Regions from separate parts of the Pseudomonas sp. GW821-FHT09H03 genome, predicted to be linked through region 3. Evidence: riboswitches for the same ligand, from Rfam matches in the RefSeq annotation. Region 3 holds a riboswitch; each other region holds the start of a gene.
The links. Region 3 has a riboswitch for cobalamin ahead of cobW (cobalamin biosynthesis protein CobW). Riboswitches for the same ligand answer to the same signal wherever they lie in the genome.
Positions count from the first base shown of each region.

Region 1 (3,272 bases), on a different contig from region 3:
CCATCGATGCCCTCAGGGGTTTGGTGATCCTGTTCATGCTGCTGGATCACGTACGCGAGACGTTCTTTCTGCACCGCCAGGTGGCTGACCCGATGGCCATCGACACCACCGAGCCGACGTTGTTTTTCAGCCGCACCCTCGCCCATTTATGTGCGCCGGTGTTCGTGCTGCTCACCGGACTGTCCGCTTACCTGTACGGCGAAAAGCACCAGGGCCGGAACGCGGTGTCGATGTTCCTCTTCAAGCGTGGCCTGTTCCTGGTTCTGCTGGAGTTCACGCTGGTGAATTTCGCCTGGACCTTCCAGTTCCCGCCCCATGTGATTTACCTGCAGGTGATCTGGGCGATTGGCGTGAGCATGCTTGCCCTTGCTGCGCTGGTCTGGCTGCCGCGGCCGATTCTGTGGGTTGTGGGTGCGGTCATCGTCGCCGGGCACAACCTGCTCGATCCGCTGCACTTCCCGGTCGGATCAGCCATGCACCTGCCGTGGGCCATTTTGCATGATCGCGGCTGGATCGAGTTCTCTGACGGCCTGCGCCTGCGCAGCTCCTACCCTGTGCTGCCGTGGATCGGTGTCATCGCCCTGGGTTATTGCATCGGCCCCTGGTTCGCGCATTCAGCCTCTGCCCGCCTGCGTCAACGCCATCTGTTGCTGGGGGGTGCCGGCGCGCTTTTGGGCTTTGTCGCACTGCGCCTGGTCAACGGGTATGGCGAGGCGCAATGGAGGGTGCATGAAACCACCACACAGACCCTCATGAGCTTCTTCAACATCACTAAGTACCCACCTTCTCTGCTGTTCCTTGCGCTGACACTCGGGGTGGGCCTGTTGCTGCTTCTTGGCTTCGAGCGGGCTCGGCAACGCCAGTGGATCAGCGCTTTGGCGGTGTTTGGTGCGGCGCCGATGTTCTTCTACCTGCTGCACCTTTATGTGCTGAAGGTGCTCTATCTGACCAGCGTCGCGTTGTTCGGTCTGAACCAGAGCGACTACTTCGGTTTCGATAGCATTTTTTCGGTGTGGCTGACGGCGGTGCTGCTGGCCGCCGCGCTGTATCTGCCTGTGCGCTGGTTTGCCGCCGTGAAGGCCCGCCGTCGTGATATCGGCTGGCTCAAATACTTCTGATCCAGAGAGGGTTCGCCTCGGGCGGCATGATCGACTAACATGCCGCCGCCGGTTTCCAAATGGGATTAATAGGGAATCCGTGATGCGTGCAACGCATCAAACGGAACTGCCCCCGCAACTGTAGGTGCTGAGCGTGCTCCTGAACTGCCACTGGGATTGAACCCCGGGAAGGCTGGAGCATGCGATGACGCATCAGTCAGGAGACCTGCCGGCCAAGTAACAATCACTGACCGGCGGGGTGTCCGGGAAGGACATCCTTGCGCGCGCGTCACTCAGGTGATCGCCCTGCCCTGCTTTTTGGCAGCGTTCGATGATGTGTTTCCAGACCGTGCACCCTTGCTCCGTGTACGGTTCAAATGTAGATGCATCATGCTGTTGCCCCGCTTTGTCACCCTATTCGCTGGCCTGGGTCTTTGCTCGCTGGTCTGTGCCGCGCCTACTGAATATCCGCTGACGGTCGAGAACTGCGGTGCCACGCTGACCTTCCCACACGCACCGGCTCGAACCGTCACGATCGGCCAGGCCGGCACCGAAATGCTCTTTGCCCTCGGGCTGGGTGACAAACTGGCCGGCACTTCTCTGTGGTTCAACGATGTGCTGGATAAGTACAAGGGGCAAAACGACAAGATCGAACGCCTGGCGGATAACGAGCCGAGTTTCGAGTCGGTGATCGGCAAACGACCGGAACTGGTCGCTGTCGAGCTGGAGTGGATGGTCGGCCCGCAAGGCGCAGTCGCTACCCGCGAGCAGTTTCACGAACTGGGAATCGCCACTTACCTCATGCCCTCGGATTGCGAATCCAAGGACAACCTGGTCGGTGCCGACGGCACTCGCCTGGCGCCGTTTCGTGTGCAAAGCATCTACAAAAGCATCACTGAGCTGGCCAGGATTTTCGATGTTCAGGCCCGTGGCCAACAGTTGAACGCGCAACTCAAGGCCAGTCTGGCCAGGTCCGTTGCCGCAGTGCAAGACAAGAACCACACCAGTGCACTGGTGTGGTTTTCCAGTGCCAGTCTGGATATCGACCCCTATGTCGCCGGTCACAAAGGCATTCCAGACTTCATGCTCAAAACGCTGGGTGTGCGCAATGTGGTGCAGTCCGACGAAGAGTGGCCAACGGTCGGTTGGGAAACCATCGCAAAAGCCAACCCGACTTTCCTGGTCATCGCCCGCATGGATCGCCGTCGTTTCCCCGCTGACGACTACCAAAAGAAGCTGGCATTCCTGCACAGCGATCCGGTAACCCGCAACATGGACGCGGTAAAAAACAACCGCATCATCATCCTCGACGCCATGGCCATGCAGGCCAGCCTGAGAATGTTCGATGGGCTGCAAGCCCTGGCAACGGCCATCAACAGCTACGACCTGCCAAAATGACTGCAGCGCTGATTCGTACCCTGCTGGCGTTGGTGGCCCTGCTTTTAAGCGTGGTTGCCGGTGTCGCTATCGGTGAAACAAGCATCGAACCCGGCGTGGTACTCCAGGTGCTGGCCAACAAACTGTGGAATGCCGGCTATGTTCTCGACCCCATCGACGAAGGCATCGTCTGGAACTACCGCCTGACCCGCGCGTTGGTCGCAGGAGCTTGCGGTGCGGGCCTGGCGACCTGCGGGGTGATCCTGCAATCGCTGTTGCGCAACCCGTTGGCCGATCCCTATCTGCTCGGCATTTCCGCGGGCGCTTCGACGGGGGCCGTTCTGGTGGCGTTACTCGGTATCGGTGCCGGAGCCATTTCGATGTCGGTCGGGGCGTTTGCCGGAGCCGTTGCTGCCTTTGCTGTCGTGGTTTTACTGGGGCGCGCCAGCGGTGTCCCTGGCAGTACCGGTCAGATCATCCTGGCGGGGATTGCCGGTTCGCAGCTGTTCAATGCGCTGACTGCATTTTTGATCACCAAGTCGGCCAGCTCCGAACAGGCACGCGGCATCATGTTCTGGTTGCTGGGCAACCTCAGTGGTGTGCGCTGGCCTTCGGTGTGGCTGGCCGTTCCCGCTGCCATGGCCGGTCTGGCCGTTTGCCTGTGGCACCGTCGCGCGCTGGATGCCTTCACCTTTGGTACCGACTCCGCCGCCTCGCTCGGCATTGCCGTACGTCGCGTGCAATTTCTGCTGATCAGTTGCGCCGCACTGGTGACGGCGGTGATGGTGTCGATTGTCG
Region 1 is NZ_JBWKOF010000004.1:292,875-296,146, forward strand. Features, by position in the region: gene AC07OG_RS07960 (acetyltransferase domain-containing protein) at 1-1,118, shown strand, start outside; cobalamin riboswitch at 1,151-1,345, shown strand; gene AC07OG_RS07965 (ABC transporter substrate-binding protein) at 1,488-2,495, shown strand; gene AC07OG_RS07970 (FecCD family ABC transporter permease) at 2,504-3,272, shown strand, end outside.
Region 1: it holds a riboswitch for cobalamin, as region 3 does, so the genes downstream of both, AC07OG_RS07965 (ABC transporter substrate-binding protein) here and cobW (cobalamin biosynthesis protein CobW) in region 3, are expected to answer to the same signal.

Region 2 (3,272 bases), on a different contig from region 3:
TTGTCGCGCAACAATGTGATTCGATTCGGGCTCGGTACGCCAGCACCCGCGCGACCCATGACCTTCTTCATTACCCAGCCTTTAACGCCCTTGCCATCATCGGGTTTGGGTGGCGCATTGGTTTCCGCCACCAGAATGTCGCCGTTGGGCAGCACGTACAGCCATCTAGGGTGGTCCAGGTTTTCGGCGAACGCCGCCACTTGAGTTCCTGTCGCGGCGACCGGTTTCGCGCCCTGCGGCCAGCCTGTTGCCGGCGCTATGTTCATCGTCGGCAGCAGGGTTTTGTTGGGTTGCGGGAGCTGGGGGGACGGCCCGGTGCCGTCGGCGACTTTCAGGCTGGCGCTTTCACCGCAGGCGGCGAGCCCACCGACGAGCGTAATCATGACAAAGAGCTGGGAGGTGCGCATGCTGGGCTTCCCTATGAATACCTTCTTCTAATCATAGAGAAGCGTTATCGCGCGAAGGTTCAACGCCTCAGGTGCGAGCTTCTTTGAAAAGCACGGCAATCCCGGGGTGGTAGTTGCCGGCCTCGTTGCGCAACTTGCGATAGGCGTAGGGGAAGTACCAAGCCACGGCGCAGGTATGCTCCTTTTGCAGGTCGTCGACCATGTCCTGCAGCTCTTCCGGCGTGGCACCCTGCTGGGCTTTGTGCGGGGCGACGAACAGGCAGCCCAGTTTCAGCTCGCTGGCATGACTCAGGCGCCTGGCATCGCTGGTGACGTCGAGCAATGCCTGAGTCACATTGAGGCTGTTGACCCGTGGCCAGCGCTGGCTGGTCTGGATGTAGGCACGGGTGTCGGGTGTCGCGAGAAACAGATCGGCGCGGCTGTTGCGTTCGCCTTCTTCGGTCTGTTTGCGGGTTTGCGTCTGTTGCAGGGTGACCATTTCGGCCATCCAGGCTGCCACGGAGAGCAATCCAAGATTGGCCTTTTCGTCGTGCCAGTACGGCGTTTCACCGTCGCCGCGTATGGCGTTGTAACGGTCGATGCAGTCGAACCAGCGTTCCAGCGCCGGGCGCAGGAATTCCAGCTTCGGATTGCTGATGATCATGCCTTGCATGGGGTTCACCCTTGTTATTGTGTAGTAAATTTATGGCGCTTTGATATCACTGCTGGGGCCAAGGCACAAGATCGCTGTCGGATTATTGATCAGCGCACTTAATTGCTCTCCAGCGTCCCGGCTTTAATTGACGCTCCACCCCCAACCCTCTAACCTTCGCGGCTTGTTTCAGGTGCTCTGTGGCTTGGGTCGACAGAGTGAAACAGGGAAGCCGGTGAGTGAGCCTTCGATGGGTTCGAAAGCCCACAATCCCGGCGCTGCCCCCGCAACGGTAAATGAGTGAAAGCTGCGCCTTGAGCCACTGTGTCCATTGTCGACATGGGAAGGCGCGCAGCCTGGCGCAAAGCCGCTCATGAGCCCGGAGACCGGCCTGATTCATCCAGTGGCATCACGGTGGGCGATGCCAGGCTTGTTGCCACCTATTCTTGTGCCTGCCCGCCGTTATCCAGACTCAACGGAGAGCTCCCCCATGACTGATACCCCCGATCGTGACGAACGTCACCTGGCGCGCATGCAGCGCAAAAAAGCCGTGATCGACGAACGCATCGCCAATTCCCCGAATGAATGCGGCCTGTTGCTGGTGTTGACCGGCAACGGCAAAGGCAAGAGTAGTTCGGCTTTCGGCATGCTCGCGCGCGCCATGGGCCATGGCATGCAATGCGGCGTGGTGCAGTTCATCAAGGGACGCAACAGCACCGGAGAAGAACTGTTCTTCCGGCGTTTCCCCGAGCAGGTGCGCTTTCATGTGATGGGCGAGGGGTTCACCTGGGAAACCCAGGACCGCCAGCGCGACATCGCCGCCGCGCAAGCGGCGTGGCAGGTTTGCCGCGAGCTGCTGCGTGACCCTGCCATAGGCCTGGTAGTACTCGATGAATTGAATATCGCCCTCAAGCACGGCTACCTCGACCTCGATCTGGTGCTCAGCGACCTGCAGGCCCGTCCGCCCATGCAACACGTGGTGGTTACCGGCCGCGCCGCGAAAGCGGAAATGATCGAGCTGGCCGACACCGTCACCGAAATGGGCATGATCAAGCACGCCTTCCAGGCCGGGATCAAGGCGCAGAAAGGCGTCGAGCTGTGAAGCAATCCCGTCATTGTCCGGCGGTGCTGATTGCCGCGCCGGCTTCCGGTCAGGGCAAGACCACCGTCACCGCCGCGCTGGCCCGCTTGCATCGCAATCAAGGACGCAAGGTGCGGGTGTTCAAGTGCGGACCCGACTTTCTCGATCCGATGATCCTCGAACGCGCCAGCGGTGCGCCGGTGTATCAACTGGACATGTGGATGGTCGGTGAACAGGACAGTCGTCGCCTGTTGTGGGAAGCCGCCGGCGAGGCCGACCTGATCCTTATCGAAGGGGTCATGGGCCTGTTCGATGGCACGCCGTCCAGTGCCGATCTGGCCCGGCATTTTGGTGTGCCAGTGTTGGGTGTCATCGATGGCACCGCCATGGCGCAGTCGTTTGGCGCGCTGGCCCTGGGTCTGGCGCGTTATCAACCGGACTTGCCGTTTGCCGGAGTGCTGGCCAACCGCGTGGGCACCCAGCGTCACGCGCAATTGCTCGAAGGCAGCCTCACCGAAGGGTTGCGCTGGTATGGTGCCTTGTCCCGTGAGACCGGGATCGAGTTGCCGAGCCGGCACCTGGGACTTGTCCAGGCCAGTGAATTGAACGATCTCGACTTGCGTCTCGATGCCGCGGCCGACGCCCTGGCCAGCAGTTGCGAAGTAGCGCTGCCACCGGCGGTAGAGTTTGCGACTCCCGATGTGCTTGAAGTCGAACCGTTACTGGCCGGCGTGCGCATTGCCATCGCCCGTGATGAAGCCTTTGCCTTCACCTACGGCGCGAGCCTGGATCTGCTGCGCGCGATGGGCGCCGAGTTGTCATTCTTTTCGCCGATCCGCGACAGTGGTTTGCCTGAGGCGGACAGTTTGTATCTGCCGGGCGGTTATCCGGAATTGCATCACGTGGCGCTGTCGCGGAACACGTCGATGCTGGCGGCGATCCGCGCCCACCATGCAGCTGGTAAACCGCTATTGGCCGAGTGTGGCGGCATGCTTTACCTGCTCGACTCGTTGACTGATGTCGAGGGCACCCGCGCCGAACTGGTCGGTTTGTTGCCGGGTGAGGCTGTCATGCAAAAGCGTCTGGCGGCGCTGGCGTTGCAAGCGGTGGAGTTGCCAGAGGGCGTGCTGCGTGGGCACACGTATCACCATTC
Region 2 is NZ_JBWKOF010000013.1:69,768-73,039, forward strand. Features, by position in the region: gene AC07OG_RS18995 (PQQ-dependent sugar dehydrogenase) at 1-407, opposite strand, end outside; gene AC07OG_RS19000 (hypothetical protein) at 475-1,059, opposite strand; cobalamin riboswitch at 1,213-1,447, shown strand; gene cobO (cob(I)yrinic acid a,c-diamide adenosyltransferase) at 1,529-2,140, shown strand; gene AC07OG_RS19010 (cobyrinic acid a,c-diamide synthase CobB) at 2,137-3,272, shown strand, end outside.
Region 2: it holds a riboswitch for cobalamin, as region 3 does, so the genes downstream of both, cobO (cob(I)yrinic acid a,c-diamide adenosyltransferase) here and cobW (cobalamin biosynthesis protein CobW) in region 3, are expected to answer to the same signal.

Region 3 (3,272 bases):
TGCGAACGGTAAAACAGCACCGCCGCCACTGGCTGGCCGGCCTGCCAGTCGGCTTGCCAATCACTCAGTCGTGCGGGACTTGTATGCGGGTGGTAGATCGCCGTGCGCGGCAGTACCTGAGGCTGCGACCATGAATAATCACGCGCAAGCCATCGATTGGCCAGGCAGCGAAACAGGTCCAGCGCATTGGCCATGCCACCCTGGCGCAGGAAATGCCAGAGCCGCTCGCGATCTTCAGGAAGCACCGTGCTCAGGTCGCTCAACTCCGGGTCCGGACGGTCATCGCCCGGCACCAGGATCAACTGCACGCCGCGCTGTGACAGTTCGACCAGACGCTCGACACCGTAGCGCCAATAGGCGATGCCGCCATGCAGTGAAATCAGAATCACCTTGGCGTGGCGCAGCACTTGGTCGACATACAAGTCGACCGAGGCATGGTTCTGTACCTGCATCGGATTGGCCAGGCGCACGCTCGGGTAGTCGTCGGGCAACTGCTGCGCCGCTTCGGCGAGCAACGCCAGGCTGGAATCGCCGCTGCACAGGATCACCAGTTCGGCGGGGGTTTGTCCAAGGTCGGCAATGTTGTCCTCCGACACGAAGCCGCCGGGCTGGGTCCTGAGCAGGTGCATGGCTTACACGCTGAGTGCGGCGCGCAGTTGCGCTTCGAGTTGAGCGGCGTCGAGTTCCTGGCCGATCAGCACCAGACGGGTGACCCGCGCTTCTTCGGCGCCCCATTGGCGGTCGAAGTGCTTGTCGAAGCGAGTGCCCACGCCCTGGATCAGCAGGCGCATCGGTTTGTTCGGGATCGCGGCGAAGCCCTTGACTCGCAGGATGCCGTGCTGGACCACCAGTTGGGTCAGCGCATCCAGCAACAGGCTTTCGTCGGCTTGCGGCAGTTCAATGGAAATGGAGTCGAAAGCGTCGTGATCGTGGTCATCATGATCATCGCCATCGTGATGATGGTCATGGTGACTGTGACGGCTGTCGATGTGCTCTTCGGAGCCGACGCCAAGGCCGATCAGCACGTCCAGCGGCAGGCGACCGCTGCTGGCTTCAATGATTTTTACCGCTGGCGGCAGTTCTTCGGCGACTTCCAGGCGCACGCGGGCCAGATCTTCAGGGCGGATGAGATCGGCCTTGTTGAGGATCACCAGGTCGGCGCTGGCCAGTTGATCGGCAAATAGCTCGTGCAGCGGCGACTCATGGTCCAGGTTCGGATCGAGTTTTCGCTGGGCGTCGACCTGATCGGGGAATGCGGCGAAGGTGCCGGCGGCGACGGCCGGGCTGTCGACCACGGTGATGACCGCGTCTACCGTGCAGGCACTACGAATTTCCGGCCACTGGAAGGCTTGCACCAGGGGTTTGGGCAAAGCCAGGCCCGAGGTCTCGATGAGGATATGGTCGAGGTCACCACGGCGGGCGACCAGTTCACGCATCACCGGGAAGAATTCTTCCTGGACCGTGCAGCACAGGCAGCCGTTGGCCAGCTCATAGACACGACCGTTGGCTTCTTCTTCGGTGCAACCGATTGAGCACTGCTTGAGGATTTCACCATCGATACCCAGTTCGCCGAACTCGTTGACGATCACCGCGATACGGCGGCCCTGGGCATTGTCGAGCATGTGCCGCAGCAGTGTGGTTTTACCCGAGCCGAGGAAGCCGGTGACGATGGTGACGGGGAGTTTGGCCAGTGTTTTCATCGGATGCCCTTTGGCAAGGTGGCGGGCATACGGGACGACGACCGGCAACGCGCACGCGCGTGCCTGGAAGAATTCGCCACCGGATCACCCCGCCCGGTTGAAAGTCAGAATCTGTATCGAGGCAGGTCTCCTGGCTGACGGTGTGCCGGTCTTGGCGACCTGGCATTCGCTGCGCCTTCCCGCCGGCCTCATGGAGAGCCTGCAGTGGCGTGGCAACGAACATCACCGTTCACAGTTGCGGGGGCAGCCGCGGCATTGACCGCGTTCCCTTCTTAGCTTCGGCAAACGCCGAAGAACCTCGAAAGCGCAAGGCTACGCATCGTGCGGGGGCGGGTCAATGTTCACATTGATATTGCGGCGTCGCCTTCGCGAGCAAGCCCGCTCCCACATTCGGCCGAGTTCTGTCAGGGAAATACAGTCAAATGTGGGAGCGGGCTTGCTCGCGAAGGGTGCGACACGGTTTGCGATGAGAACGTTTGCCAATTGACGCCCAACCCCCGCCCATGCTCTCCTAGACGCTTGTTACGGGTGCCCTTCACAGGGTGAAACGGGAAACCGGTGAATCATGTGCTTTACTCCAAAGCCATGTCAGTCCGGTGCTGCCCCCGCAACGGTAAGCGAGTGAAGCGTCAGATCCACTGTGCCGATATGGCGTGGGAAGGTGATGCTTGCAGGTTCAGGCGATGCCTGCGCCCCTCGTGAGCCCGGAGACCGGCCCGCAACACAAAGTGACCAGTACGGTCTCTGAACAACAACCCGCGGTGGGCGGGCGCTGTTTGAACTTCTGCGCGCTCGCTCGTGCAGGGCTCTGCATGCGTTCTTGTTCCCGCTGACAGAACAAAGGGAAACGCCATGTCGATCATCAGCAGCACCGGCCACAGCACCGCCAGCACCACCACGACCCTGACCCAGCGTCTGACCGCCGCCGTCTGCGCGTCGATCCTGGGTGCGTCCCTTGTTTACTTCGCCGGCTTCTCGCACATCGAAGCGGTGCACAACGCCGCTCACGATACCCGCCACAGCTCTGCCTTTCCGTGCCATTGAGAGCTGCCGACATGATCAAGCGTATCGCGCAAACCGCAGGTTTCACCGGGCTTCTGGCCGCCCTGCTGCTGACCCTCTTGCAAAGCTTCTGGGTGGCCCCGTTGATATTGCAGGCCGAGACCTACGAAATAACCGAGCCGGCCGCCGTTGAAGTCCATGAACACGCAGGGGGCGCCAACGCCGCCCACACCCACGACGCCGAAGCCTGGGAGCCGCAAGACGGCTGGCAGCGCGTGCTGTCGACCACTGGGGGAAATCTGGTGGTGGCCGTCGGCTTCGCCCTGATGCTGGCCGGCCTGTATACCTTGCGCGCTCCGACCAGGACTTCCCAGGGTCTGCTCTGGGGCCTGGCCGGCTATGCGACTTTCGTGCTCGCGCCAACCCTCGGCCTGCCACCGGAACTGCCGGGCACCGCGGCGGCCGACCTGGCGCAACGTCAGCTCTGGTGGATCGGCACCGCGGCTTGCACGGCTGTCGGTATCGCCCTTATCGTTTTCGGCCGTCACTGGCTGATGAAAGCCCTGGGTG
Region 3 is NZ_JBWKOF010000005.1:239,556-242,827, reverse strand. Features, by position in the region: gene cobN (cobaltochelatase subunit CobN) at 1-629, opposite strand, end outside; gene cobW (cobalamin biosynthesis protein CobW) at 633-1,700, opposite strand; cobalamin riboswitch at 1,804-2,016, opposite strand; cobalamin riboswitch at 2,210-2,434, shown strand; gene AC07OG_RS09330 (CbtB domain-containing protein) at 2,553-2,744, shown strand; gene AC07OG_RS09325 (CbtA family protein) at 2,756-3,272, shown strand, end outside.